2 regions of the Ureibacillus endophyticus genome follow, and region 2 is predicted to be linked to the other one. Evidence: riboswitches for the same ligand, from Rfam matches in the RefSeq annotation. Region 2 holds a riboswitch; the other holds the start of a gene.

Region 1 (15,080 bases), 3.2 Mb from region 2:
TTATTTTAACAGCAATAATTAGTCAGAGAAAATTTACGGAAAGTAAACTTCTCTGGCTTTTTTATGTTTTCATTAAAATCTGTCTCTAGTTTTAGGGTGTCCATTGACAATTATTTTCTCTAATTGTAGGATTCATTTAATAGAAAATAGATTTATATTAAACTAACGTCGATCATCAGAGAGAGGGATTTTACATGTGGATTGTAGCAGCATTGATGACAATGTTTTGTTTTGGTATTTCAAATATGATTTTCAAGATTACCTCAGGAAAAGGTTTATCAAAAGTACATTTGCAGTTTACCTTCTACCTTGCTGCCTTTTTAATCATGCTCTTCTATGGAGTAGTTGTAGAGTTTTCACCCTTTAACGCATTAACGATTATTCTTGGTGCGACCATTGGAATATTAAATGCAAACGGAAATATTCAAATGTCTAAGGCTTTTGAAAAAGGACCAGCAAGCATTACTTCTCCATTAATTAGTACAAATACGATTATTCCGTTATTAAGCGCGGCACTTATTTTTCATGAACATATTACTCTATTACAATGGATCGGTATTATAGTAATGCTGAGTTCTGCTGCAATTATTCAATATGTACCAAGTAACAATATACAAATTGATTATAAGCCATGGCTATATCATATTTTATTATCGATTGGTTCATTTGGTATACTTGGTATACTAATGAAAACTTCTTCTAACTTACATATTGATTCAGTTAATATTCTTGTCAGTATGTATGGTGGTGGTGCTGTCTATCTATTTATAAATAGCTTCATCATTAAGGAAAAATGGCAGCGCACTGAATTTGCATTAGGTACTATGATTGGTTGTATTAGTGTAATAGGTTATAGTAGTTATTTTTTCGCTTTAAAAACTGGCGTTGCAAGTATCGTCTTTCCAATAGTCAGTTTAAGCTGTTTGGTTGTCGTTTTAGGCAGTTGTCTATTATTTAAAGAAAGACTTAAAAGTTATCAAATTATTGGAATTCTTACAGCTGTTGCAGGAATTGTATTAACAAAGATCTAATAAGGAAGCCACCATTCATTTTCAGAATGGTGGCTTATTTATTACAACTTTATTATTCTATCGTGGTTGTTGCAGTTATAAAATTCAGTATTTCTGACATTAGATTTCACACCTTCACTAAGTGGCATGTAACCAACATTTGTTTTTATGTAGGAAAGAAAGAGGAGAAACATATTTTAAATGGTAAAATAGTCCAAAAATTTAAAAACCATAAAAAGGTAAAAATATTACTTACAGATAATGTAATATTTTGGTATTATCTTTTTAATTTAATATTATTGTTCTAATAACGTTTATTAAAATTACCCTTAAGAAGGTGGAAAAACATGTCGATGTCACTGAAGAAAAAATTAGTTATTCTATTGATGTTATTAATGACAGCTATCATTGCTTGTACTATTCTATTTTCTTTTATTGAGAGTTCAAAGATGAAGAGTAACTCTCAAAAACTAACTAATGAAATTGATCAGCAATCAAAAGAATTAGTCAGCCAACAATTAGAACAGTTAACAAGTTCGATTTCAAATCATATAGTGACTGTAGAGCAAGAGATTGATAAGAATATGTTAAATACAGCCTACCTTATTCAATATATGGACTCTACAAACAGCCTTTCTACTGAAGACTTAGAACAACTAAAACAACAAACAGGGATGGCAGATCTCTATTTAACAGATGAAAATGGTATTTTTACAACAACTACTGAAGAAGCGGCAGTTGGCCTAAATTTATTTGATATTTGGGATGGATATAAAATGCTTCTTACAGGGGAATCTACTTATTTACCTTCCAACTTAAAGATTAAAGAGGAAACAGGAGAAATTTTTAAATTTACTGCAATCCCTAGAACAGATGGTAAAGGCATTATAGAAACAGCATTAAATGCTGAAGAAATTGAAAGATCCATCTCAACTTTTATTCAACAAGATAACACGATCCAAAGTCTATTTTTAGTTGATGCATCTGGTCTAGTATTAACTGAAAATATTAACGGTAATTATGAAGGGAATTGGAAAAAAGGCGTAACAATCAATGATCAAAATGTACAAGCCGTAATGGAAAATGGCGAACCCATTTTAAAAGTACAAAAAGAACAAGTTTCTGAGATTTATTACCCAATAAAAGTTGATGGGAAAACGATATACGTCATTTATTCTCAAATTGATGCAAATCCATATTTTCTTGCATCATTATCAGCTAATGAAGCGTTAATTGATGGTTATGGCAAACTAAAAATGTACCATTCGGACATTAATTTATGCATGAAAAAACCACTTGTCAACATTATCCAATAAAGTTACACTCCTCGTTGGACCAACAACGTTTAACAGGAGGTAATATAGGAGATGTTGCAAGTGGTAGAAATTAATTATATCAGACATGAAGTTAATCATAAAGGGCGTTCCTACAAGGAAGTTGCAGAAAGCGTAAATCATGATCAACGTACAGTTAAAAAGTACGCTGATTTAGAAGAGTTTCCACAAAAGTTAAAGCAAAAACGCAAATCGCCCGTATTAGATGCCGTAAAACCGATCTTAAATAGTTGGCTTGAAGAAGATTTAAAAATGAAAAAGAAGTTCCAGCGTACTGCAAAACGCATGTATACGCAGTTAGTTGAGGAACATGGATTTAAAGGTTCAGCAAGAACTGTAAGACGTTATGTTAGCTCGCGAAAAGAAGAGTTAAAGAAAGAAGCAGAAAGTGCTGTACTTCCATTAGAGGCGCATAAAGGTACTGCACAAGTTGATTTTGGGAAAGCCCCTTTTAAATATGCAGGGGAAATAATAGATTTACCATTTTTAGTAATGTCTTTTCCTTATTCAAATACATTCTACTTTCAGGTATTTCCATCCGAAAATACAGAATGTCTATTAGAAGGTCTGCAACGTATATTTAAACGGTTAGGTAGCGTACCTAAAACAATTCGTTTTGACAATCTTTCACCTGCGGTTAAAAAGATTCACGCAAAGGGAGAGCGTGAGTTAACGGACATGTTCGAACGTTTTGTTTTACATTATGGATTCGAATATGAATTCTGTAATCCTGGCAAGGGAAATGAAAAAGGACACGTTGAAAACATGGTGAAGTATTCACGAAACAACTATTTATTACCTGCGCTATCGCTTACAGATTTAAATGAATTGAATGAGCAATTATGGGAAAAGGCTGAGAAAGACTGGGAACGGATTCACTATGAAAAGAAGCGAAAGCAGTCTGAACTTCATTTAGAGTCCGTCGCAAAACATTTAGTTTTACCAGAAAAGGAGTTTAATTGCGCTCGTATCATGACTGCGAAAGCAGACAAATCTGGATTTGTGCACATCGATTCAAAACTTTATTCTACTTCACCGCGTTTTGCGCAAAAGAAAGTGTTCGTAGAAGTTCTGTATGATGAAATTCGGATTTTAAACGAAAACTATGAATGCATTGTAAAGCATCCGAGATTGTATGGCAATCAGGCCAAATCTATGGTTTGGCAACCTTATTTAAAATTATTGGCACAACGGCCAAAAGCAATTAAATATTCGGGTGTATATGATCATTTACCATCAGAATGGCAAGCCTATTTAAAAGCCTCTACGGAAGATGAGCAAAAGGCAGCACTATCACTTTTAGCAGAATTAATGACCGTAGCTACATTTGGTCAACTAAACGAAGCGTTGATGACCGCATCTAGTAATGGGCATCCTTCGGCTGAACAAATTAGGCAGGCTTTTAATGCACAAAAATTCAATCAGCAGCTCTATCAGGACATTCAAACCTCTGAGGAAATCCCTAAACTGCCAGAAGTGACTAGAGGTTCAAGTCACTATGATGATCTTTTTAAAATGGAGGAGAAATCATGACGCAGCTACTAGAGGATTGTGCAAAACGTTTGAAATTAAGTCAGTTACGTTCACATATTGCGGAATTAACCGCTGATCAAATTCAGTTTCTAGAGCAGCTCTTTACACGAGAAATTGAGCATCGTGAAGCAACAAAACTGAATTTATTATTAAAGCAGGCGCAGTTGCCTCAAAGTGGTCATGAGCCGTTTAATTGGCAGCATGTGCAACTAGCCAAAACATTATCGAAAGAGGATTTATGGGATGGACAGTTTATCTCTGAAAAGGAGAATCTTATTCTTTACGGTGGTGTAGGCACTGGAAAAACTTACTTAAGTCGTTGCATTGCATTAAATGCCATTACTAAGTTTGGTCATAAAGTACGCTTTTACACAATTGCAGGACTCGTTAATCAACTGATTGATGCGAATCAAAAAGGGCAGCTGAATAAATTAATGAACCAAATTGATAAATTAGACCTCCTTATTCTTGATGAGCTAGGCTATATTCCGTTAGGAAAAGAAGGGGCAGAGCTTCTCTTTCAAGTGATTTCGATGTGTTATGAAAAGCGTAGCGTCATTATTACGACGAACCTTCAATTTGGACAATGGAATCATGTATTTGGGAATCAAATTTTAACAGAGGCGGTAATCGATCGCTTAATCCATCATTCACATTTAATCATCTTTACTGGAGAAAGCTATCGATACCGTAATTCTAGTATTCGAAAATAAGTAAAAATAGTGTTGGCAAGTGGTCGCAAAATTAATGACCATTTATTACATTTTTTGATTGCCAAATGCATTAATTGAGGCGCAAGGAGCATTTACAAAATCTAGTACAAATATAGCAATTGCAGTAATAGTAGTAACAGTGTTATTCATCAGTCTATTAATTTTTATCATTACAAAATTCTCAAACAAACTACAAAGATTCTCTGGAGTTTTAAGAAATATGAGAACAGAGGGAGATTCTGTTTCTGTAGGTACTAGAGATGAAGTAGAATTGAAAAAAATACAAGAATCTATCCAATATGTAATTGACGAAAGCAAAAATGTATTTAAAACAATTGAAAAAAGCACAGAAAATTTAACGTATGTACAAAGTGATTTTAAAGATAAAATGATCCACATGTTAGAAAATATTGGACAACTTTCTCAGGCAGTTCATGATTCTGCTATTATTAATCAAAAGCAATTAGAAAATGTAGAATTAGGAAATGAAATCGTTTCTAAAATGAGCAATGCAGTAAATCAAGCAAGTGATATTAACATTAAGTTGAAGGATGTCTCCGTTAAAACAACGAATAATGCTAATAACAGCATTGAGGGACTTAAAAAAATGTCAGACTTTATTAAAAAGATTGGTTTTGAGACTAACACAAACCAACGAAGACTTGAAAAGCTACAAAATAATTCTACTGAAATTAGTAGCATTATTTCAGTGATTCAAGGAATTTCTGAACAAACGAATCTCTTAGCTTTAAATGCATCAATTGAAGCAGCAAGAGCAGGAGAAGCTGGGAAAGGTTTTGCTGTAGTAGCAGAAGAAGTTAAAAAGCTTGCAGAAGACAGCAAAGCTGCTACGGAAAAAATAGGGGAAATTCTACACGAAATTCAAATTGATGTAGCTGCTACAAATGAAGCAAACTTAGAGCTAACAGATTTTATAAAAGGTAGTCATACGGATGTAGAAGCATCTGTTGATCAGATTGAAAACTTGATTAGTGAAACGAAAAACACTGCTACTGAAATTAATAATTTAAATATGCAATTTGCAATTTTATCATCCAATGAAAAAGATGTTCAACAAATCTTTACCCATTTAAATGAAAGTATTGAAAGAAATGCTGCCAATAGTGAAGAGTTACTTTCAATGATTATTGAAGTAGAAGAGACATTAGAAAAATTAAAACAATTATTTGAAAAGGTTCATAATAGTACAATTGAGTTAGAACAGGTAATTGCATATTAATAAATAACCCACTCGAATCCTATCGAGTGGGTATGTTTTTTTAAAACTTACATATATATTTAGATTAATGTATGTCCTAGCTTGTTACTTTTAATTAGAATAAAATGATAATTAAGGAATGATGAAAATGTTTAAAGTAATGGGGGAGAATATGTTCTTAGAAAAACTGAAAAATCAAATACAGCAGAATAAATTTCATTTTATCGGTGAAGAGACAGCTTTTAAGTCAGCAGTTTTGATTCCCCTTGTGGAAATAGAAAATGAATGGCATATCCTTTTTGAAGTACGTTCCTTCACTTTGAGAAAGCAACCTGGGGATATTAGTTTTCCTGGTGGAAAGATTGATGATACAGATTCATCTCCACTAGCTGCTGCTTTAAGGGAAACTTCCGAGGAGCTTGGCATAAATCCTAAAACAATAAATGTTATTGGTGAATTAAGCCCCTATATTGCATCCCCTTCATTTGTCGTATATCCTTCTGTTGCAACACTGGATTATCATCAGCTTTCGTTCAATAAAGATGAAGTCGAAGAGGTGTTTACAGTACCTGTTAAATGGCTTTTACAATATGAGCCTTATATGCACTCAGTATCTGTTGAAATTGCTCCTAAAGCTGATTTCCCGTTTGAAAAAATTATGAATGGAGCAAATTATCAGTGGAGAACTCGTTCTATAGAAGAATGGTTCTTTGATTATGGAAAATATACCATTTGGGGATTAACAGCAAGAATTTTAAAACACTTTGTTGAGCAATTAAAGAAACTGTAGTTTATATTTGATGAGAGTCTCAAAACAAATTTTCAGACACTCCCGTTTCCCATATTACGAAATCCTATGTATACATATTTTGTGTTCCTCTTTACAATACTATGCTTTAGATAAGCATTATCTAATCTAAAAAGAGAGGAAGGGAAATATGGCAAAACATACGGATCAAAGTTGGAAACAAGATCACCCAAGTACTTTATTTAGTAACTCTGTTCAAAAGGCAGACCGCGCAGTTAAGCAGGCAATGTCACACCCACAAGAAATTGCGGTAGAGCATGCATTTAATGCCATTTCACATGCAGAGAATGCAAAAATGAATGCAATAGAACATAATGAACATATGGATATCATCGAGCAAAATATAGCACATTTAGAACAATTGAAACAGCAAATCGAGGAAGTACAAGATATAGTGGAAGATTAATTAATAGGAACGTTATTCTGCTCCAAAGGGGCAGAATAACGTTTTTTATTGTCTGTATATGGACATGTGTACTATTTAATAAGATGTTCTACTAGGAATGAGATATACTAAATATTTGAATTACTATGTCACAAATTAATTGTCACTTTTTATTGAACTAAACTGTAAAAGGTATGAAATTTTCTCTTACTTGTATATCTTTGGATATAGGTGCAAATAATGATGGCTTAAATTTTATTGTATTAATGGTATAATAGGTCACGTTAGTAATCTTACTTTAAATTTTTACTTTGTTTTTAATGATTTTATTTGAAACATCTTTTCACTAGCATTTTATAGGTATTATCATATAATAGTAGATATTTCAATCTATAAATATTAGTGTTATACTATATTGAAGATTTAATAGATACAGAAAAGGTGTGTTCTAGGACAGTCGACTTTTGAAACACCTAAGGAGAGCGCCTACATCTTTTTTGAAAAATAGGGGAGATAAGGAAGGTTATTATGAGTAACAGACATGAACAAACAGACGTTATCTTAATCGGTGCTGGGATTATGAGTGCGACTTTGGGAACGTTACTAAAAGAATTAGTACCAGAATGGGAAATTAAAGTGTTTGAAAAGCTCGAAAAAGCTGGAGAAGAAAGCTCTAACGAATGGAATAATGCAGGTACAGGTCACTCTGCGTTATGTGAGCTAAACTATACTGTTCAAAAACCAGATGGCTCTGTAGATATTAGCAAAGCTCTTAAAATCAATGAACAGTTCCAACTTTCAAGACAGTTCTGGGCATATCTAGTTGAAAAAGGCTTAATTCGTAACCCACAAGATTTTATTATGCCTCTACCACACTTAAGTTATGTACATGGGGCAGATAACGTTAAATTCTTAAAAAATCGTTTCGATGCAATGTCAAAAAGTCATCTATTCGAAGGTATGGAATTCTCTGATGATCCAGAGACACTAAAAGAATGGATTCCACTTATGATGAAGGATCGTGTATTCAACGAGCCATTAGCAGCTACAAAAATTGACTCTGGTACAGACGTAAACTTCGGAGCTTTAACACGTATGCTTGTTGACAACTTAGCACAACAAAATGTTGAAGTTAACTACAAACACAGCGTTCATAGCTTAAAACGTACTAATGATGGTCAATGGGAAGTTGTAGTACATGACCTTGATGGTTGCAAAGCGAAATATTATAAAGCGAAATTTGTATTCCTAGGCGCTGGTGGAGGAAGCTTAGAATTACTACAAAAATCTGGTATTCCTGAAGGTAAACATATTGGTGGATTCCCTGTTAGTGGATTATTCTTAGTTTGTAATAACCCAGAAATCGCAGAACAACACCATGCAAAAGTTTACGGAAAAGCGGCAGTTGGTGCACCACCAATGTCAGTTCCTCACCTTGATACAAGATATATTGATGGTAAAAAATCATTATTATTCGGACCGTTTGCTGGATTCTCACCTAAATTCTTAAAAACTGGTTCATATATGGATTTATTTGCTTCAATCAAACCACATAACCTTACAACGTTATTAGCAGCAGGCGTTAAAGAAATGCCTTTAACAAAATACTTAATTCAACAACTTATGCTTTCAAAAGAGCAACGTATTGAAGAATTACGTGAGTTTATCCCTAATGCTAAATCAGATGATTGGGATATCGTTATTGCTGGTCAACGTGTACAAGTTATTAAAGATACTGAAGCTGGTAAAGGTACGCTACAATTCGGTACTGAAGTTGTAAGTGCTGCTGACGGTTCAATTGCAGCATTACTTGGTGCATCACCAGGTGCTTCTACAGCTGTTCACGTAATGCTTGAAGTAATGAAAAAATGTTTCCCACAAGAAATGAAAGGCTGGGAACCAAAAATCAAAAAAATGATTCCATCTTACGGTGTATCATTAGTAGAAAATCCAAAACTTTTCAAAGAACTTCTTGATTCAACTGCTAAAACTCTAGGTTTAGATAAAGATCAAGCAACTTCTAATGAAGAGAAAGTATTAGAAACAGTTTAATAAACTTTGAACCTTTAATCATCCTGATGGTTAAAGGTTCTTTTCTAATTAAAATACCCTGAAACTTTAAATATAAACTTAACGCTAAGTTAAAATTTTATAAGTTATTTGACGTTCATTTCTGTTTCATATATTATTATTTTAGTAAAAGAATGTCCCGTACTTGAACGGGAGAGGTTCATAGCTGAAACCCTCTATAAAAAACTATGGAAACATGTCTATTACGCCATGTCCATAATTGGATGTGGCTTTTTATATGTTTTTATCATTTTTTATAGACGCCTCTCTTACAAGTATTGGGAAACATACATAAGGGAGGCTTTTTTATGTCTGGCAGAGGCCATGAAGAAGGTTTGAAAGACTTAACTTTACTAGGAAATCAAAATACAAAATACGCATTTGAATATGCACCTGAAGTATTAGAGGCGGTAGATAATCTTCATTCAAATCGAGACTATTTTGTTAAATTCAATTGTCCGGAGTTTACGAGTTTATGTCCATTAACAAATCAGCCGGATTTTGCAACAATGTACATTTCATACATTCCAGATAAGAAAATTGTAGAGAGTAAATCGTTGAAACTTTACTTATTTAGTTTCCGTAATCATGGGGATTTCCATGAAGATTGTGTAAATATTATTATGAACGATTTAATAAAGTTATTGGACCCTCGTTATATTGAAGTTTGGGGGAAATTTACTCCACGTGGTGGTATTTCAATTGACCCATGGTGTAACTATGGAAGACCAGGAACGAAATATGAGGAAATGGCTAATTATCGATTAATGAATCATGACCTTAACCCGGAAAAAATTGATAACCGTTAAAATAATCAACAAAAAAGAGGTTCTTAGCTGACCCTCTATAAAAAACTAAGGAGAGACGTGAATATGAGAATCTTATTTTATTTATTATCAATAGTCATTGCCAATGTAGTAACTGCAGCATTTGCACCAATGCAATTAGGGATATTTATTGTACCAATGGGAACGCTTTTAGTTGGAGCAACTTTCATTTTCCGAGATCTTGTACAAAATAAGTATGGTCGAAAAAAGACCTATTTGTTTATTTTTATTGCATTAGTTTTATCTGCGGTTGTATCTTCCATGTTAGGCGACACATTAATGATTGTAGCAGCTTCAGCGATATCATTTTTAATTTCTGAAACTGCGGATACCGAAATCTATTCACGTTTAAAAGTATCAATGGCATGGCGTGTATTCTATAGTGGAATTATTGGTGGACTTCTGGACTCAGTAATTTTCGTAGTTATTGGGTTAAGTCCATTAGGAGCAGGAGCTTTACCTTGGGAAGCAATACCATTTGCTATAGCAGGTCAATTTATCGTAAAGTCATTGATTCAAATGATTGGAGCAATTGTATTTGGGAAAATATACAGTTTAAACGGGAAACAAGCTATTACAGAATCATAATTATTTAAAAGATCATCTCTTGATGGTCTTTTTTTATGTTAGATATTAAAATTGATAAACTATATTTAGGGAAGTTGGTCTTTAAGGAGCGAAAAAATGAGATATAAACAAGTTGTACAAGGTACGTTAATTAAGAGAATGAACCGATTTGTTGCAGAAGTATCAATTAACGATAGTGTAGAGCGGGTACATGTGAAAAATACTGGACGATTAAAAGAACTTTTATATCCCGATAACAAAGTGCTTTTGGAAAAAAGTAATAACCCTAAAAGAACTACTAATTATTCAATCATTGCTGCTAATAAAAATGACAAATGGATTAATATCGATTCTCAAGCACCGAATGCAGTAATATTTGAAGCGTTAAAGGAAGGAAAAATTAAGGAAATTGGGAAAGTTGATTTCTTAAAAAAAGAAGTAACATTTGGTGAGTCACGATTTGATTTTTATTATGAAAATGGTGATGAGAAGGGATTTATAGAGGTAAAAGGTGTAACGTTAGAGAGAAATGAGGTTGCTAGTTTCCCAGATGCACCTACTTTAAGAGGAATGAAACATGTACTTGAAATGTGCCAAGCAGTTCAAGAAGGTTATAAAGGCACAATATTATTTGTAATCCAAATGAAAGGATGCAAAAGTTTTACCCCGAATCGAGAAATGGATCCAAATTTCGCTGATAGACTTTTACAGGCAGCCCAACAAGGAGTACAAATTATTGCCTATGATTCAATTGTTGAGGAAGATAGCTTATTTATAGATAAGCAAATTCCAGTAAGCTTGATTTAGGGGACTATTCCAAATAGTCCCCTAAACAAACAATTATTGTGGATAATGAAAGGCATAAATGAACTGTACAAAATCTTCAAATGGAAGGGAGGATTCACCAGGGAGCTCTCCATTTCCATTAACACTTGTTCGAATAGATTTACCCCAAATTTGTAAGCTATCGTTATTTGGATTATAAAAATAAACACGCGTTACGCCTTTTGGATCATTTTCAACACGTTGAATGAGGATAGCATGGGCACCAAGCACTTGACCTGATCGATTGTAAATTGTAATGCCTACCGGTTGAGGCAGTCCTCTGTTGACATTTGGATTATTAGTGGGGTGATAATAATAATAAAAATTATCTAGAAAATTCAAATCACTATAGATATCTGAAAACCCCGACCATATCCCTGTTATATGAAAGGCAGGATTAATCCACTTATGAGGATCTTGCCCCCGACCATCTGCAGCTTTTAACATTTCAAAGTAAATTGAATCAAGATGTGGTACTACCAAATAGGAGATAAAATCAATATGCTCCTCATCTTCTAAAGGAATTTGTGGAAGTGAGTTTGACGAGATTTTTTTCCCTTCAAATTCTATTGTCAAGTTTGCTGTTTTTAAGAAGGTGTTTATCATATTTAACAACATTGTTGGCTCATTTTGAGACCAATAACTAAGTGCTCTTGTTGATTGACAAGTAGGATTAAATCCTTGGCCAATGCCTAAAGGCGTCCCTAAAATATTAATCATTTCTGATACGATTAAGGATTTAATAAAATCAACATTTTGAATTCCCTTTAATTTATTAATATTAATGAGAATTTCTTCATGGATTGCTGATGACATTAATTGTTCTAACTCTTGGACAAATTCCTTTGTAAATATGTCCCGTTGTAATAAACAAAGTAACCCATATATGCTTCTTCGCGTATCAATAGAAATTGATGAAGAAATTAAGGATAAAATAATTGGAAGATTAGCATTTAAATTGGTCTTTGATATATTATCTACAGTTAACATACTTTCAAGTAAGTGTTGTTTTTCATTGGCGATAAATTTTAAAAATACAACATGATAAGGGGACACAAGACCTGTCTGTACCATCGTGTTTTTTAGCTGATGTGCTTCCTTAATTAAAATTGTATCATCACATGTTTTTAGTTTTATTTCATAACTCTCCAAAGTATCGGTTGCCAAATCAGTTGGAGAGTAAACAGCATTTTCATAACGAGTTAACTTCGAGTCTTTTTCTTCTAACCCGCCAGCTAACTTTTTTGCACTTGTAATTAATTTTAATATTTTATCAGTAATAATAGGCCTCTGTACGGCAAGATTATCAACTTCTTGATAAAGGTTTTCAAATACCCGTTCTGAAAAGCAATGCTCTGAAATGAACCTCAATATTTCAGATGCCTGTTCATCTTTATAAAGTTGTTTAACTCGGTTTTCTTCCGTTTCTTTCATTATTAATAAGTCGATATTTAAAGCCAATACCTTCGTTAAAAACTCGGTTGCTTCTAGAGCATTCATTTCCGGATGTACATATTCCCCTCTAGCAATTGCAAGAATTCTTAATTCACTTAGAATTTCTGCAACTTCTGTCGTTCCACCAGCTTGAAGAGTCCCTCTAACAAGGGTTGGATTTAATTTCGTTACGTCTTCCCATGGTTTTCCAATAAATAATCCAGAAGAATCAAAGAGATGTGCATACCTATAAATTTTTTCCAATCCATTTGGTTCTTTGAGAAGATCTGAGGCGAGGTCAAAAACGGTTTGCTGAAAAAACTTTTTACTTGATGTCGGTGCAAGCAGTAGATGTTGAAAGGCTTTCTGAAATGAATTCTCTGATGAGTAAAGGTAAAGTCCCATTTGTTCGTCCTCCTTTCAGCAATTTCCAAAAGTACAGTTAAAATTGTTTGAAAACTTCTTATTTTAGAATATTTTAAAATTTCGATTAATGTACCACGAAATAAATATTATTTCAAATTGTTTAACCATGAGGAATAAAAAAGACCTCGAAGAAAATTCGGGTCTTTTGTCAAATTGGTTATTAAAATGTATGATTTAGGAAGCAACCTTATTATGCCCATTCATAATTTTTGCCCCAACTATCTTTGGCTAAAGTTTCAACCTTTTCAACGATGGATTCTTCAACCATGTAAGTATCACCTTGTTCATATAAATTATAGTGATATGCATACATTCTTGAAACAAATTCATGGAACGGTAAGGATGATTCTCCCTCAAGTTCACCAAAGCCAGTCACACTAGCTTTAATACCTTGCCCCCAATTTTGAGTGCTATCATTATTCGGATTGTAGAAGTAAATTCTGCACTCGCCATGTTGATCTTTTTCGATTCTTTGGATAGAAACAGCGTGAAGTCCGAGTAATTCTCCATGGACATTTGTTAAATATATTCCCACTGGGTTTGGATACAACATTTTGTAACCTTCATTGTAGTCAGGATGATGTGTTGCATAGAAAAGTTTTACGAATGTAGGGTAGTTTGTCACTTTTAATGTTAGTGGATCGATAACATTAATAAATCCACTTGGAATCCATTCCCCATAAAATTCACGATTTACCCACTTATGACCATCTTCTCCACGCAGTAGGGTACGTTTCATCATTTCATTATAAATTCTATCAAGATGAGGAACTAGAATAATAGAAACTGGATCTAAATCTTGTAATTTTGCAGTTACAACCCCATCAAGAAGAAGGTTAGAGTTGATTAGTTCACCTTCGAATGTCATTTCGATATTATTATCGCGAGCAGCTGTTGTAATCAATGTAAGGAGTTTTTCAATATCATACTGAGCCCAAAGTGAGATTGCTCTAGCAGATTGGCAGATTGGGTTCACCCCTTGCCCAATTCCTAATGGTTGCCCAATAACACTTACAACTCCAGCAACTAAAATACCATTGATGCTAATACCATTTAATCCAATATAATTTGATAAGCCATTTTTTACTTCGGCATGAATTGGTAGTTCAAATAACTGACGTAATGCAGGAATTAATGTCTCAAGCTTAAGAACTCCTCGATTGAGCAATTTAGTAAGCCCATAAATTGCTTGTTTCGTTTCAGGATAGATAGACAGCTGAATAATATCGTGAATTAGGTCTATATTTTCGTTAAAGCTTGTGATACCAGATTCAGTTAAATGCAATGCACTTGGAATAATCTCTTGATATTTACGGTTTAGGAAACGAAGTAGAATCGCATGGTAAGGCGATACAAGTCCAGTTTCATTCATTGATTCAGCAAATCGCTCAGCTTCACTAATCAGTTCTTCTCTAGAAGCTTGCTCTAATTTTAATCGATAGTCTCTTTGATCAGCTGCTTCTAAACTTAAAGGTGTAGGAGCATCAATTGCTCTAGAGTATTTTGCAAGCTCCTCCGCAAATTTACTATCAATCTCGTCATTGATTAGTAACTTCGAATTCTCAATTAACTCAATGATTCTCTTAGTAATGATAGGACGTTGAACAGTGATACGTTTTATTTCCTGAACCATTTGCTCTGCCACTGATTCACAGGAAAGTTCTTGTTGCAGGTAGGTAAATAAATTTTGAGCTCGAATTAGATGTTCTTCTAGTTCCGATTCTTGTTCTTCAGGAAACAGTAAATCGAGGTTTAGAGCTAATACTTCATTAAGGAATGAACTTGCATGCTCAGAACTTAAGCTCTCATGTTTATAAGTTCCTTTTGCAATAGCAAGCATTCTCATTTCACTTAATAGTTCAAGAATTGAGTAGATTCCTCTTAGTCTTAGGGAGCCACCTACAAATGGAGGTTGTAACTTTGTTAGAT
Region 2 (15,080 bases):
TACACTGTGCACCAGTTCTTAATTTATTGCGATCAACATTTACATCCCATTCTTTAGGCTTCCTCATTTCAAGTAACTTCTTTTTTACGCATTCTAATTCTTGGTCAGAAATTTGATTATAGTTATACTTCGAAAATAAATGATAGATATGAGTTTGTAGTCCACTTACATGAAAAATCGCTATTTCCGATGGTACATCTCCAATAATTGTTGTAGGCTGAGCTAGGATAATCGCATACTCAACAGGTAAAGCAATATTCCAGTTCCAAATCATTCGTTTAAAGAATCTGACATGACGTTCAATTTGGTTAATTGGATTAGAAAAGCCCTCTCTTGTTCCATCTAAACGTGTTCTAATAAATTGATGCTTCTTTTGGTCAAAGTCGATTTGCCCTCCAATATTTTTAATCTCTAATAGTAAAATAAAATTCCTACAAATAAATATAGTATCAATTTGATGGGAATGATTCACTTCATTTTCTGTTTCATAGTTATGAAATAAGTAATGATTTGAAGGCACGATGATTTCTCCCCATTCTCGGTCAACGCGAACTTCACCCTCAAATCCATGCTTAGTGGTTATATAGATATTTTTATAATGCTCATACTCATAATCTTCCAATGGTAATCTACGTAAAATACTCTCTAATAACATTAGATTATTAGGCTTTTCCCTTTGTAAAACAATCATCTCTCTCCCTCCTTGTCCAAATTTTATTAAGTAAGCTCTATTTGGTCAAAATGTCAAAATTCAGATTTGCCCCTATTCCCTTTTCTAAAAACCAATTTTCACTCGCTCGATAAACATAGCTATCTCAAAGAAATCCAGCAATATCAACACTCCCCAAATCAATTTCCTTTCTTCCATAAAATAAATTTAGCATAAAAAAACCCCAGTGTTAGTTCCCTAACAACTGAGGTGCGACACTATTATTCTATTATCCCAACAACGCTCGGTCTGAGTTCATTTTTTCACCACGGATTTTCTCGAACTCGTTCATTAGGTCTGGGATTGTTAATGATGGCTTTTTATCCTCATCAATTGATAGAATGATTTGACCTTTATCCATCATTATAAGGCGGTTTCCTAAATCAATTGCTTGTTGCATGTTGTGGGTAACCATTAAAGTTGTTAAGTTCCCTTCTTCAACAAGTTGCTTCGTTAAATTTGTAATTAATTCAGCACGAGATGGGTCTAGGGCAGCCGTATGTTCATCCAACAGTAAGATGTCAGGTTTTGTAAACGTTGCCATTAGTAGAGATAACGCTTGTCTTTCCCCACCTGAAAGCATACCTACTTTCGCATTTAAACGATTTTCTAAATTTAAATGTAATTTTTCCAAAGATGTTCTGAAGAAATCACGGCGTTCACGATTTGAACCAAAACGTAATCTACGTTTAGCATTTCTTGAGTATGCAATCGCTACGTTTTCCTCAATTGTCATTGAAGGTGCAGTACCGGCCATTGGATCTTGGAAAACGCGGCCAATGTAATGAGATCTTTTATACTCAGGAAGTCTCGTAACATCTTTCCCATCAATGGATACTGTTCCAAAGTCAGGTGTTAGCGCCCCTGAGATCATGTTCATCATTGTTGATTTTCCAGCACCGTTACTCCCGATAATTGTTACAAAATCACCAGGTGCTAAATGTAAATTAATATTGTCTAAAGCAATCTTTTCATCGGGTGTTGCTTCATTAAAGATTTTATTAATACCTTCCAATTTAAGCAAGGTGATTCCCCCCTTGCGCCATGTTTTGCTCTCCAAGACGTTCTGCCCGTCTTTTTAGCTTTCTTCTCTTCTCACGTCGTTTATCAATGAACTGCGGAAGAACTAACGCTAAAATAACAATTACTGCAGTGATTAATTTCATATCAGATGTATCTAACCAATCGATACGAAGAGCTATCGCATAAATAATACGGTAAATAATAGCCCCTGCAATAACTGCAATTGTTGTGCGGAAGATTGTCTTTGTTCCGAAAATAGCTTCACCGATAATAACAGATGCTAGACCGATAACGATCATCCCAATCCCCATATTTGCATCGGCAAATTTTGAATATTGAGCGATTAAAGCTCCAGAAAATGCAACTAGGGCATTTGAAATTCCAAGACCTAACACAATTAACGAATCCGTGTTTGCTGAGAAGCTTCGAATCATTCGTTTGTTGTCACCTGTTGCACGGATTGCAAGACCAACTTCTGTTTTTAAGAACCAATCTGCAATAAACTTGATGATAAGTGTAATAATAAGCACTACTAAAATTGTTCCCCAAGTAGAAGGAGCTGTTTGGAAGCCTAACGTATTTTTAATGAAATTTGTTAATGCTGTATCAATGCCTAAATTACTCCAAAAACTTTGAAATTGTGAAAAAATCGTATCAGTATTCATGAGTGGAATATTTGGTTTTACAATTGCATTTTCTGCAGATAACCCCATTATACGTAGATTGATTGAATACAATGCAATCATCATTAAAATACCTGAAAGGAGTGGATTTATTTTACCTTTCGTGTGTAAAAGACCAGTCATACATCCTGCAATAAATCCAGCAACAATTGCCATTAATGTAGCTAGTATCGGGTTATAACCTAATGCGATCATCATTGCCGCTGTAGAAGCTCCCGTAACAAAGCTGCCATCAACCGTTAAATCCGGAAAATCTAACACTCGGAATGTTAGGTACACCCCGAGTGCCATAATTGCATAGATGATTCCTTGCTCAACTGAACCGAACAATGCTGCAAACATAATGAATCATCTCTCCTTACTAACTCTATTATTCAAATAACTCTGCATTCCAAGAGTCTTTCACTTCAAGACCTAATTTCTCAACAGTAGCCTTATTCATAAGTAATTTTAAGTTTGCTGGGTAAGCTGATGGAATTTCTGCAGGTGTAGCTTCACCATTTAAAATTTTCACAGCCATTTGACCAGCTTCATAACCGATATCATAGTATTCGAAACCGTAAGCACCTAAACCGCCACGTTTTACTGAATCTAGTTCTCCAACCATTAATGGTAATTTGTTTGCTTCTGCAACTTCAACTACTGATTCAAGGGCAGAAACAACCGTGTTATCAGTGATAATGTATAAAGAATCAACTTTACCGATTAAAGATTCTGTAGCTTGTTTTACTTCAGCAGATGTTGAAACTGCTGCTTCTTCTAATTTTAAACCAGCCTCTTCTAATAGAGCACGAACTTGATCTACTTGAGCTACTGAGTTTTGTTCACCAGTGTTATAAACAGTACCAACAGTTTTAGCACCTAATTCATCTTTTAAGAATGCTACTGTGTTTGCAATTGTATCAGGATGTAAGTCTACTGTACCTGTTACGTTACCACCAGGAGCTTCCATAGAATCGATTAATTGTGCACCAACAGCATCTGTTACAGATGTGAAGATGATAGGAATATCAGAAGTTGCACCTTTTACCGCTTGAGCTGATGGAGTTGAGTTTGCAAAAATTAAATCAACACCTTCATTTACTAAGTTTTGTGCAATTGTTGTATTCATACTTTGATCGTTTTGAGCGTTTTCTTCAACAAACTCTACTTGTAAACCAGCGTCTTCAAGTGCTTTTTTGAAACCGTCAGTTGCAGCGTCTAAAGATGGGTGCTCAACGATTTGTGTAATACCAACTTTAAATGTTTTTGCTTCTTCTGTACCTTCAGTATCTGTACTTTGTTCTGCATTGTCAGTAGATTTTTCGCTACCACCACACGCAGCTAGTAAAAGTACTAGACCAAAAAGTAAGAATGAAAGTTTTTTCACATTACTTTTCATGTGTCTTTTTTCCCCCCGACTTTTTATTCACAAAATCCTTTAAAATTTTTCGAATCTATTAAATAATTCGAAAAAATTAGAGTTTATCGATATATTACATTGTACTTATTTAATAGTCAACCAACTTTGGCAATCTTCTGAAATGATTTAATAGTCAAATAGTTTCCCTATAATACCAATTTATCGCTTTAAATCGCTAAACTATAATGTTTATTTTAGCATTTAACTATATCAAAAAAGTAATTCATTATGACAATATTTCGACATTTTTCTATATTGGTAAATTTCACACTATATTTGATAGGAATTTGACATATGTGACAATCTATTATAATATATTACTTTGTGTTCATTCACCGTGGTTCGAAACCATCCCACGAAAAAAAACTAAGGAGAAGTGAATATGAAAGTAAAGTTTTTAGCAACAACGGGGATTATTGCTGCTCTTTATATTGCAGTAACGATGCTAGTTGCCCCATTTGGATTTACGGAAATTCAATTCCGTGTATCTGAAATGTTTAATCATTTAGTAGCATTTAATCCACGCTACATGCTTGGTGTTGTAATAGGCGTATTTATCGCAAATTTATTCTCACCACTAGGCATCTATGATTTAATTTTTGGCGTAGGACACTCTATTATCACTCTTGCAATCTTCATTTTGATTTGTAAGTATGTAAAAAATACTTTAGTCCGCATGGTTATAAATTCATTTCTATTTACAGTGACGATGTTTATAATCGCCCTTGAATTAAATCTTGCTTTAGAATTACCATTTTTATGGACATGGTTAACATGTGCTGTGGGTGAATTTGTTGTGCTAATTATTGGTGTGCCAATTATGCACCTTTTAAATAAACGTTTAAATTTCAAAGATTTAATTTAACGTTAGAACCGATAGACTTTATGTCTGTCGGTTTTTTATTTTCGTTGTAAAACTTTTCTGAAAACATTGACATCGTGAAAAGTTAAGTCTAGAATACTATTAACAAATTGTTCGGATACGGTAGCAGGTTGCGGGAGCGCGACCACCGTCAGAGCAAAGCAGAGTTTAGATGAGAATAGCAGAGTAAATTGATGAATAAGAATAGTAGCGCATTTTGGACGCTAAAGAGAGCTAGTGGTTGGTGTAAACTAGTGCGGACAATTGCGTGAATGGGCCTTATGAGAGCAACTAGCTTTCATTGTTAGTTGACGTCTTTCCTACGTTACAAGGAAGTGTTTTTCGTGATTCAATTCATGAAAATACACGCCAAGGTGGAAGTAATTTTTACTTCAACAGAGGTGGCAACGCGGTGCAAATCGTCCTCTACAAATGGGATTTTCCCTTTGTAGAGGACTTTTTTATTTGTTCTAAGAGCTACCCTTATTCCTTACCTGCTAAATCCAAAATATAGGAGGACAAAAATATGGGTATCCAATTATTCACTAGTCGAGTAAATGCAAAAGAAAGTTTATCTTTTGATGAAATGGTTCAAGCTGCAGAAATCGTTTTTGATGATAATACTCCAAAAGAAGAAATTAAATCGTTTCTTTTAGCTTTAAGTGAAAAAGGTGAAACAGCTGAAGAAATTGCTGGTCTAGCAACTGTGATGAAAGCAAACGCGGTGGAAGTACCAGTTCCAGAAGGTCGTTATTTAGATAACTGCGGAACAGGTGGAGATGGTTTAAAAACTTTTAATATTAGTACAACATCAGCATTCGTTCTTGCTGCAAATAATGTGCAAGTTGCAAAACACGGCAATCGTAAAATATCCAGTAATTCCGGTAGCTCAGACGTATTACAAGCTTTAGGCATTCATTATGATTTCACGGTCTCAGAATCTGTTGAATTAATCAAACAACAAGGGATTGCCTTTCTCTTTGCACCAGGTGTCCATCCGAAACTAAAACGCATCGGTGAAATTCGTAGAGAAATTGGAAAACCAACAATCTTTAATATGGTTGGTCCACTTACAAATCCAGTTAATTTAAAAGCCCAACTTGTTGGTATTAATCGTCCTGACTTAGTAGAAGATTACGCGAAAGTTTTACGTTTATTAGGACGTGAACGCGCAGTTGTAGTATCAGGTGCTAATGGGATGGATGAGGCTTCACTAAGTTCTGAAAATAAACTTGCATTATTAGAAAATGGTGAGATCAAACCATTTTCACTTAATATCGAAAATCTTGGTCTCTCCCCTGCCCCAATAAGCGCACTTGTTGGCAGTACGCCAGAAGATAACGCGGTAATTTTAAGAGATTTATTAAAGGGAAAACAAAGTCCGTATTTTGATGCCGTTTTACTTAATTCAGGTCTTGGTTTCTTCGCTTATGGTACGGCAGCTACAGTTAAAGAAGGAATCGACATGGCTCGAGAAAGCATTTTCTCTGGTAAAGCACTTCAAAAACTTGAAGCAATTGTGGAATTTAGCCAATCGATTTTAAAGGAGCGTGCAGTGTAAATGACGATTTTACAAACAATCTTAGAATATAAAGAAACCTTAATTCCACAGCTACTTGCAAACGAACCAAATTTTAATGTGGCATCAATATCACGCATTTCATTGTACGACGCTTTACGTAAATCTGATACGTTACAAGTAATTTCTGAAATGAAACGTGCTTCTCCTTCTAAAGGATTAATCAATGAAGGAGCAAACCCTGTTGAACAAGCGAAAAAGTATGAACAGGCAGGAGCTGTTTGTATTTCTGTTTTAACTGAAGATAAATTTTTTAAAGGATCATTTCAAGATTTAGCTGATATTGCAAACAACGTAAATATCCCGCTTTTAAATAAAGACTTTATCATTCACGAAGTCCAAATTGATTATGCAAAAGCAGCAGGTGCATCGGTGATTTTATTAATTGTTGCTGCATTGCCTGATGATAAGCTAAAGGCTCTGTATGATTATGCGACCACTTTAGGATTGGATGTTTTAGTGGAAGTTCATAACGATGAAGAACTTGACCGCGCATTTGCTATTAATCCAAAAATTATCGGGGTTAACAATCGCGATTTAAAAACATTTAATCTTGACCTTGCCCAAACTGAAAAATTAGCAGAAAAAATTAATGCTCGTAATGACATTGCATTTATTAGTGAAAGTGGGATTTGGGATGTAGAAGATGCCAAAAGAGTTGCTGCAGTGGGTGCTCGCGGTGTATTAGTTGGTGAATCATTAATGCGAAGCGGAAATGTAGAAGAAGCATTAACTTCATTACAAGTTCCCCTTCCCTTTGTCGTAGAGGATGTGAAGTAATGGTTAAGGTGAAAATTTGCGGTTTAAAAGAAGAAAAACATGTACTATCTGCTGTTGATGCTGGTGCTACATGGATCGGTTTTATGTTTGCACCGAGTAAAAGACAAATATCAATTGAACGAGCTGCAGAACTTGCGAATCTTGTTCCCTCTCATGTAAAAAAAGTCGGTGTTTTCGTTAATCCGACTGAGGAACAAGTACGAGAAGCTGTTGATGTAGTGGGACTTGATTATGTGCAATACCATGGCAATGAGGACCCTGATTTTATTTTTAAGTTAGGTTACCCATCTATTAAGGCCCTTTCGATTCGTACTTATGAAGATGTTGAAAAAGCAAGTAAATATAAAGTAGATTACTACTTATTCGATGCACCAGGTACTGATTTCGCTGGTGGCAGTGGTAAAGTTTTCGATTGGTCCTTACTTGATAAGCTTTCTATCTCAAAAGAACGCGTCATTTTAGCAGGCGGTTTAAATAGTGAAAATGTAGGGCGTGCCATTGAACAAGTGCAACCATTTGGCGTGGACGTCTCAAGCGGTGTCGAACGTGAAGGTGTGAAAGATTCTAATTTAATTGAACAATTTATTAAAGCAGCGAAATTAGAAGGAGTGAACAACAGATGACAACAGAAGTAAAAGGTAGATTTGGCCGATTTGGAGGTCAGTTCGTTCCTGAAACATTAATGACAGCATTAAAAGAATTAGAAGAAGCTTATGACAAATTTAAAAATGATGAGTCTTTTCAGCAGGAGCTTCGTTACTATTTAAAAAATTACGTTGGTCGAGAAACTCCCCTTTATTTTGCTGAACGATTAACAGAAGCTTGTGGTGGAGCAAAAATTTATTTAAAACGTGAAGACTTAAATCACACAGGTGCTCACAAAATTAACAACGCTTTAGGTCAGGCACTATTAGCAAAACGTATGGGCAAGAAAAAAATTGTTGCTGAAACAGGGGCTGGTCAACACGGTGTTGCTACTGCTACAGCTTGTGCCCTTCTTAACTTAGAATGTATCGTTTATATGGGGGCAGAAGATGTAAAGCGCCAAGCATTAAACGTATTTCGAATGGAATTACTCGGCACAAAGGTAGTTGCTGTTGAGAAAGGCTCTGCCACATTAAAAGATGCAGTAAACGAAGCATTACGTCATTGGGTTACGAATATCGATGACACTCACTATATTTTAGGTTCTGCACTTGGCCCACATCCTTTCCCTACTATTGTTCGTGACTTCCAACGTGTAATTGGAGATGAAACAAAAGCTCAAATTCTTGAACTTGAAAATCGTCTTCCAAATGCAATTGTTGCATGTGTTGGTGGAGGCAGTAACTCAATTGGCATGTTCTATCCTTTCGTACAAGATACTGAAGTTGCTTTATATGGTGTAGAAGCGGCTGGGCAAGGAATTGAAACAGGAAAACATGCTGCTGCCATTCAAGGAGGCCAAACTGGTGTACTTCATGGTGCCTTTATGTATTTATTACAAGATGAAAACGGGTTTGTAACAGAAGCCCATAGTATCTCGGCAGGACTTGACTACCCAGGTGTTGGACCAGAACATTGTCATCTCCATGAAACGGGCCGTGCTATTTTTGATAGTGTCACAGATGAACAAGCGCTAGAAGGTGTGAAATTGCTTTGTCGTACTGAAGGAATTTTACCTGCATTAGAAAGTTCCCACGCAGTATATTACGCATCACAGTTAGCAAAAACGATGTCACCTGATGAAATTCTTGTTATTTGCTTATCTGGTCGTGGTGATAAAGATGTTCATACCATTTCTGCTGCCCTTGGAGGTGACCTAGCATGAGTCAATTAAAAGAAGCTATCCTTTCCACTACTGCTAAAGGTGATAAAGCATTTATTCCTTATATCATGGCGGGAGACGGGGGATTAGAAAAATTACAGCCTACTATCTTAAAACTACAGGAACTTGGTGTTACGGCAATCGAAGTGGGTATTCCTTTTACGGATCCTGTAGCAGATGGACCAACTATTGAACGTGCTGGTGAACGAGCTTTAGCTAACGGTACAACTTTACGTAAAGTAATCGAAACGTTAACAAGTTTTTCGGAGCATATCAAAGTCCCTCTTGTAGCAATGACTTATTTAAATCCGATTTTAGCTTATGGGATTGAAAAATTTTCAGAAGATGCGAAGCTTGCAGGTATAAAAGGCATCATTATTCCAGATATGCCTCTAGAAGAAAGAGATATTGTCTACACTGCTTTAAAGGCTAACGACATTGCTCTTGTACAACTAGTTTCTTTAACAAGTACTCCTGAACGCATTGAACGATTAACGAAAGCAAGTGAAGGTTTTATTTATGCAGTCACTGTTAACGGAATTACCGGCGCTCGCTCAAGTTTTGCTAGTAGACTAGAAGAACATTTCAAAAAAATTCAAGAATATACAGATACACCTGTGTTAGCGGGATTTGGAATCTCAACACCAGAACATGTGAAAAGCTTTAGCGACTTTTCTAGTGGTGTTATTGTCGGCAGTAAAATTGTTGATAGTTTAGTAGCTAATGATTGGGCAACAATTAAAGAATTGGTTAAAGCCTCAAAAGTAGCTGCAGTAAAATAATCAATGAATATAGGAGTTGATTTCTAAATGAGTCAAGTAGCAATTAAAAATGGATATTACGGAGAATTTGGTGGTAGCTTTGTTCCAGAAGATTTACAACAAGTTTTAGAGTACATTGGTGAGCAATATGAAAAATATAAAAACGACCCAGAATTCAATGAGGAATTGGAATATTATCTACGCGAATACGTTGGCCGTGAAAATCCCCTATACTTCGCTGAAAATTTAACGAAACAATTAGGTGGCGCGAAAATCTACCTAAAACGTGAAGATTTAAATCATACTGGATCTCATAAAATTAACAACGTGTTAGGTCAAATTTTATTAGCTAAACGTATGGGTGTAAAACGTGTTATTGCGGAAACTGGAGCTGGTCAACACGGTGTTGCTACTGCTACAGCATGTGCAATGTTTGGAATGGAATGTACCATTTATATGGGGGCAAAAGATACAAAACGCCAAGCATTGAACGTTTTCCGTATGGAGCTTTTAGGTGCAAAAGTTGTTGCCGTTGATAAAGGGCAAGGTTTATTAAAAGAAGCTGTAGACGAGGCTTTCGCAGACTTAGTGGCAAACTATAAAAATACGTTTTATTTAATTGGTTCTGCTGTTGGCCCTACTCCTTACCCAGAAATGGTTGAACATTTCCAATCAATTATTAGTAAAGAGAGCCGTGCTCAACATTTAGAAAAGGAAGGTAGACTCCCTACTGCTGTTATTGCAGCTGTTGGTGGAGGTAGTAATGCTGCAGGTGCCTTTGCCCACTATAAAGAAGATCAAGAAGTCCGTTTAATCGGTGTTGAACCCGCAGGCGCTGCTACACTATCAAAAGGTTCCCCAGCTGTCTTCCATGGTTTCAAAAGCTATGTTTTACAAGACGAAGAAGGCAACTTGCTAGAAACGAATTCAATCGCAGCAGGTCTTGATTATCAAGGTGTTGGTCCTTTACATGCACATTTACATTCAACGGGTCGTGGTGAGTATGTAACGGTAACAAACGAAGAAGTACTTGATGCCTTCCAAACACTTTCTCGCGTAGAAGGAATTATCCCAGCACTAGAAAGTTCTCATGCTGTTGCATATGCTTTAAAGTTTGCTCCAACACTTTCGCCTGAAGACAGCATTATTGTCAATGTATCAGGGCGTGGCGATAAAGATGTAGAGCAAGTATTTGAAATGTTAAATAAATAATAAAATAAGGCTAGGAGAATTCAATTTCTCCTAGCCAACTTTTATGATATTTTTCTAAATTTTTGTTTTAGCTTATCTAACATATCAATCGTCATTTTCTCTAAATCATACTCAGCTTTGAATCCCCACTCTTCTACCGCTGCTGAAGAATCAATTGCATTCGGCCAGCTATCTGCAATTTTTTGACGAACAGGATCCACATCATATCTTATTTTAAATGAAGGAATATGTTTTCGAATTTCATCAGCAATTTGAGAAGGTTCGAAACTCATAGCTGAAATATTAAATGCATTACGATGTTTTAACTTTGAACCATCTGCTTCCATTAAATCAACTATCGCCTGCAGAGCATCTGGCATATACATCATATCCATATACGTACCTTCTGCAATATAAGATGTATAACTTCCATTTTCAACTGCCTTATAATAGATATCTACTGCATAATCGGTCGTTCCCCCACCAGGTGGCGTCACATATGAAATCAATCCTGGAAAACGAACGCCTCTTGTATCAACTCCAAAACGAGTATAATAATAGTCGCACAATAGTTCCCCAGCAACTTTATTGATTCCATACATCGTTGTAGGACGTTGAAGTGTGTCTTGTGGCGTGTTATCTTTCGGAGTTGTCGGTCCAAAGGCACCAATTGAACTTGGTGTGAAAAATTGTAAATCTAATTCTCTCGATACTTCTAATGCATTCATTAAACCGCCCATATTGAGATTCCATGCAAATAACGGATTTTTTTCTGCCGTTGCAGAAAGTAAAGCAGCCATATGGATAAGCGTATCTGCACCAAACTGCTTCGCAAGTTCATACATACGATCCGCATCTGTTACATCCAGAATTTCAAATGGTCCTCCAACATTCGTATCCTTACGTATGTCCGTTGATAAAACATTATCTTCTCCATAAATGTCACGTAACTTTACAACTAACTCAGATCCAATCTGACCTAAAGCACCCGTTACCATTATTTTTTTCATGTTGTCGCCTCCTCTGATGAAAAACAATTGTCCATTCTAAAAATACACAAAATCGTTGATATATCAACATCTTTAATGATTTTCATTATAATCCGTTCTTTACAAAAAGACAATATATAATAAAATTTTTTAACAAACTTGGGCTTCCTTCTCTTATCATATGCAATAGGAGTTTTAGATGTAATAGCTTATATTTCTTATTCAGCAAGGAATGTATGCATTTAAAATGACATCCATTTCCTTTTAGTTAATATTTATTAAACAGAATTAATTTTGAACGAACAATAAAGTGAATTTAGAGGAAAAGGCTATTATATAAGTAAGTATTTCTGCAGTTTATTAGTAGCGGTAGTTATTGTAAGTTCATCAATGTTACAATTACATAGGTTTCTAGGTACACAAAAAAGGCTATATGAGAGTTCATAGTGAACTTTCATATAGCCTTCATGTTTTTACTTTTATGACCCGTACGGGATTCGAACCCGTGTTACCGCCGTGAAAGGGCGGTGTCTTAACCACTTGACCAACGGGCCAGAATATTATGCTTTCTGGCGGAGAAGGAGGGATTTGAACCCTCGCGCCGGTTACCCGACCTACACCCTTAGCAGGGGCGCCTCTTCAGCCTCTTGAGTACTTCCCCAAAATGGCTCCGAAGGTAGGACTCGAACCTACGACCAACCGGTTAACAGCCGGTTGCTCTACCACTGAGCTACTTCGGAATATTTAGAAATGGTGGGTCGAGACGGAATCGAACCGCCGACACTTTGAGCTTCAGTCAAATGCTCTACCAACTGAGCTATCGACCCACTTTATGGCGGTCCCGACCGGGATCGAACCGGCGATCTCCTGCGTGACAGGCAGGCATGTTAACCGCTACACCACGGGACCATTATTACTAACTATTTAAATAAGATGGCGGAGGAAGAGGGATTCGAACCCCCGCGCGGTTTAACCCGCCTGTCGGTTTTCAAGACCGATCCCTTCAGCCGGACTTGGGTATTCCTCCACTTTTAATAAATGGCGGCAGAGGGGATCGAACCCCCGACCTTACGGGTATGAACCGTACGCTCTAGCCAGCTGAGCTACGCCGCCATATTGTATATTCTAATTTTGGTGGAGCCTAGCGGGATCGAACCGCTGACCTCCTGCGTGCAAGGCAGGCGCTCTCCCAGCTGAGCTAAGGCCCCATTATTTAACATCTAAATTGATATTGGATGGTCGGGAAGACAGGATTCGAACCTGCGACCCCTTGGTCCCAAACCAAGTGCTCTACCAAGCTGAGCTACTTCCCGCAAAATTCCCGGGCGTTAGAAACCACATATATCTTTAACCGTAGCCAAACGCTCAAATTAATGGTGCCGAGGACCGGAATCGAACCGGTACGGTAGTCACCTACCGCAGGATTTTAAGTCCTGTGCGTCTGCCAGTTCCGCCACCCCGGCACATTTGGAGCGGAAGACGGGGTTCGAACCCGCGACCCCCACCTTGGCAAGGTGGTGTTCTACCACTGAACTACTTCCGCATGTGCTAAAAATTTATGATTTAATTAAATGGTGCGGGTGAAGGGAGTCGAACCCCCACGCCTTGCGGCGCTAGATCCTAAGTCTAGTGCGTCTGCCAATTCCGCCACACCCGCAATATAAAACTGGTGAGCCATGAAGGACTTGAACCTTCGACCCTCTGATTAAAAGTCAGATGCTCTACCACTGAGCTAATGGCTCTAAATAATGGTGCCGGCGATAGGAGTCGAACCCACGACCTACTGATTACAAGTCAGTTGCTCTACCAACTGAGCTACACCGGCATAATATGGTGGAGGATGACGGGCTCGAACCGCCGACCCCCTGCTTGTAAGGCAGGTGCTCTCCCAGCTGAGCTAATCCTCCTGGGAATTAAATTTTATGACCCGTACGGGATTCGAACCCGTGTTACCGCCGTGAAAGGGCGGTGTCTTAACCACTTGACCAACGGGCCATGGCTCCGAAGGTAGGACTCGAACCTACGACCAACCGGTTAACAGCCGGTTGCTCTACCACTGAGCTACTTCGGAATAATACATGGTGGGCCTAAATGGACTTGAACCATCGACCTCACGCTTATCAGGCGTGCGCTCTAACCAGCTGAGCTATAGGCCCCAATTGGAGCGGGTGATGAGAATCGAACTCACGACATCAGCTTGGAAGGCTGAGGTTTTACCATTAAACTACACCCGCAATAATGGCGGTCCCGACCGGGATCGAACCGGCGATCTCCTGCGTGACAGGCAGGCATGTTAACCGCTACACCACGGGACCATTTGGTTGCGGGGACAGGATTTGAACCTGTGACCTTCGGGTTATGAGCCCGACGAGCTACCGAACTGCTCCACCCCGCGGAAATATTATATTCTAAAATTAAAATATTGTATTACGCATATAGTTTTCATTTGAACCGTCACGATTTCGTTTAGTGAATTCAAGATGTTTGCGAAATCGTTACGCTGAAGCATCGCTACGAAGTTGATTCGTTCGTGCTCCACCCCGCGATAATATTATTTAATTTTTTTATTGGTGGAGCCTAGCGGGATCGAACCGCTGACCTCCTGCGTGCAAGGCAGGCGCTCTCCCAGCTGAGCTAAGGCCCCAAAATAATATATTTGGCGCGCCCGGCAGGAGTCGAACCCACAACCTTCTGATCCGTAGTCAGACGCTCTATCCAATTGAGCTACGGGCGCTAAATGGCTGGGGTACTAGGATTCGAACCTAGGCATGACGGAATCAAAATCCGTTGCCTTACCGCTTGGCTATACCCCAATATTTTAAAATTATTTAATTTAATTTAATTTAATGGGGCGACTGATGGGAATCGAACCCACGAATGTCGGAACCACAATCCGATGCGTTAACCACTTCGCCACAATCGCCATCGTGTAATAAGTTCAAACAGATATTGGCAGGGGCAGTAGGAATCGAACCCACACCAAAGGTTTTGGAGACCTCTATTCTACCGTTGAACTATGCCCCTACTTTAAAGTAGATGGTGGAGGGGGACGGATTCGAACCGCCGAACCCGAAGGAGCGGATTTACAGTCCGCCGCGTTTAGCCACTTCGCTACCCCTCCAGAAAGGATGCCGGCGATAGGAGTCGAACCCACGACCTACTGATTACAAGTCAGTTGCTCTACCAACTGAGCTACACCGGCATATATGGTGGAGGATGACGGGCTCGAACCGCCGACCCCCTGCTTGTAAGGCAGGTGCTCTCCCAGCTGAGCTAATCCTCCATTTTTGAAAC

What was found. Region 2 has a riboswitch for preQ1 ahead of NKR20_RS02320 (QueT transporter family protein). Riboswitches for the same ligand answer to the same signal wherever they lie in the genome.
Region 1: another riboswitch for preQ1. It lies ahead of queF (preQ(1) synthase); the one in region 2 lies ahead of NKR20_RS02320 (QueT transporter family protein).

What each region holds. Positions count from the first base shown of each region.
Region 1 covers NZ_JAMYWW010000001.1:3,621,432-3,636,511, reverse strand. The annotation lists gene NKR20_RS18035 (hypothetical protein) at 1-9, shown strand, start outside; gene NKR20_RS18030 (DMT family transporter) at 195-1,031, shown strand; gene NKR20_RS18025 (cache domain-containing protein) at 1,358-2,326, shown strand; gene istA (IS21 family transposase) at 2,378-3,877, shown strand; gene istB (IS21-like element helper ATPase IstB) at 3,874-4,590, shown strand; gene NKR20_RS18010 (methyl-accepting chemotaxis protein) at 4,649-5,830, shown strand; gene NKR20_RS18005 (NUDIX hydrolase) at 5,982-6,599, shown strand; gene NKR20_RS18000 (hypothetical protein) at 6,748-7,023, shown strand; gene NKR20_RS17995 (malate:quinone oxidoreductase) at 7,531-9,054, shown strand; PreQ1 riboswitch class I at 9,222-9,268, shown strand; gene queF (preQ(1) synthase) at 9,381-9,881, shown strand; PreQ1 riboswitch class I at 9,892-9,936, shown strand; gene NKR20_RS17985 (VUT family protein) at 9,945-10,487, shown strand; gene sfsA (DNA/RNA nuclease SfsA) at 10,584-11,273, shown strand; gene NKR20_RS17975 (hypothetical protein) at 11,307-13,130, opposite strand; gene NKR20_RS17970 (hypothetical protein) at 13,342-15,080, opposite strand, start outside.
Region 2 covers NZ_JAMYWW010000001.1:438,546-453,625, reverse strand. The annotation lists gene NKR20_RS02340 (nuclease-related domain-containing protein) at 1-691, opposite strand, end outside; gene NKR20_RS02335 (ABC transporter ATP-binding protein) at 939-1,733, opposite strand; gene NKR20_RS02330 (ABC transporter permease) at 1,726-2,757, opposite strand; gene NKR20_RS02325 (ABC transporter substrate-binding protein) at 2,786-3,796, opposite strand; PreQ1 riboswitch class I at 4,149-4,193, shown strand; gene NKR20_RS02320 (QueT transporter family protein) at 4,200-4,682, shown strand; T-box leader at 4,865-5,109, shown strand; gene trpD (anthranilate phosphoribosyltransferase) at 5,206-6,240, shown strand; gene trpC (indole-3-glycerol phosphate synthase TrpC) at 6,241-7,038, shown strand; gene NKR20_RS02305 (phosphoribosylanthranilate isomerase) at 7,038-7,661, shown strand; gene trpB (tryptophan synthase subunit beta) at 7,658-8,848, shown strand; gene trpA (tryptophan synthase subunit alpha) at 8,845-9,627, shown strand; gene trpB (tryptophan synthase subunit beta) at 9,655-10,818, shown strand; gene NKR20_RS02285 (L-threonine 3-dehydrogenase) at 10,860-11,807, opposite strand; tRNA gene NKR20_RS02280 (tRNA-Glu) at 12,269-12,340, opposite strand; tRNA gene NKR20_RS02275 (tRNA-Ser) at 12,357-12,447, opposite strand; tRNA gene NKR20_RS02270 (tRNA-Asn) at 12,452-12,526, opposite strand; tRNA gene NKR20_RS02265 (tRNA-Phe) at 12,538-12,613, opposite strand; tRNA gene NKR20_RS02260 (tRNA-Asp) at 12,620-12,695, opposite strand; tRNA gene NKR20_RS02255 (tRNA-Ser) at 12,721-12,813, opposite strand; tRNA gene NKR20_RS02250 (tRNA-Met) at 12,826-12,899, opposite strand; tRNA gene NKR20_RS02245 (tRNA-Ala) at 12,919-12,994, opposite strand; tRNA gene NKR20_RS02240 (tRNA-Pro) at 13,023-13,099, opposite strand; tRNA gene NKR20_RS02235 (tRNA-Leu) at 13,161-13,249, opposite strand; tRNA gene NKR20_RS02230 (tRNA-Gly) at 13,255-13,329, opposite strand; tRNA gene NKR20_RS02225 (tRNA-Leu) at 13,359-13,443, opposite strand; tRNA gene NKR20_RS02220 (tRNA-Lys) at 13,454-13,528, opposite strand; tRNA gene NKR20_RS02215 (tRNA-Thr) at 13,536-13,611, opposite strand; tRNA gene NKR20_RS02210 (tRNA-Val) at 13,618-13,693, opposite strand; tRNA gene NKR20_RS02205 (tRNA-Glu) at 13,710-13,781, opposite strand; tRNA gene NKR20_RS02200 (tRNA-Asn) at 13,783-13,857, opposite strand; tRNA gene NKR20_RS02195 (tRNA-Ile) at 13,866-13,942, opposite strand; tRNA gene NKR20_RS02190 (tRNA-Gly) at 13,947-14,020, opposite strand; tRNA gene NKR20_RS02185 (tRNA-Asp) at 14,026-14,101, opposite strand; tRNA gene NKR20_RS02180 (tRNA-Met) at 14,105-14,181, opposite strand; tRNA gene NKR20_RS02175 (tRNA-Ala) at 14,355-14,430, opposite strand; tRNA gene NKR20_RS02170 (tRNA-Arg) at 14,444-14,520, opposite strand; tRNA gene NKR20_RS02165 (tRNA-Gln) at 14,525-14,599, opposite strand; tRNA gene NKR20_RS02160 (tRNA-His) at 14,634-14,709, opposite strand; tRNA gene NKR20_RS02155 (tRNA-Trp) at 14,737-14,810, opposite strand; tRNA gene NKR20_RS02150 (tRNA-Tyr) at 14,824-14,907, opposite strand; tRNA gene NKR20_RS02145 (tRNA-Thr) at 14,916-14,988, opposite strand; tRNA gene NKR20_RS02140 (tRNA-Val) at 14,994-15,069, opposite strand.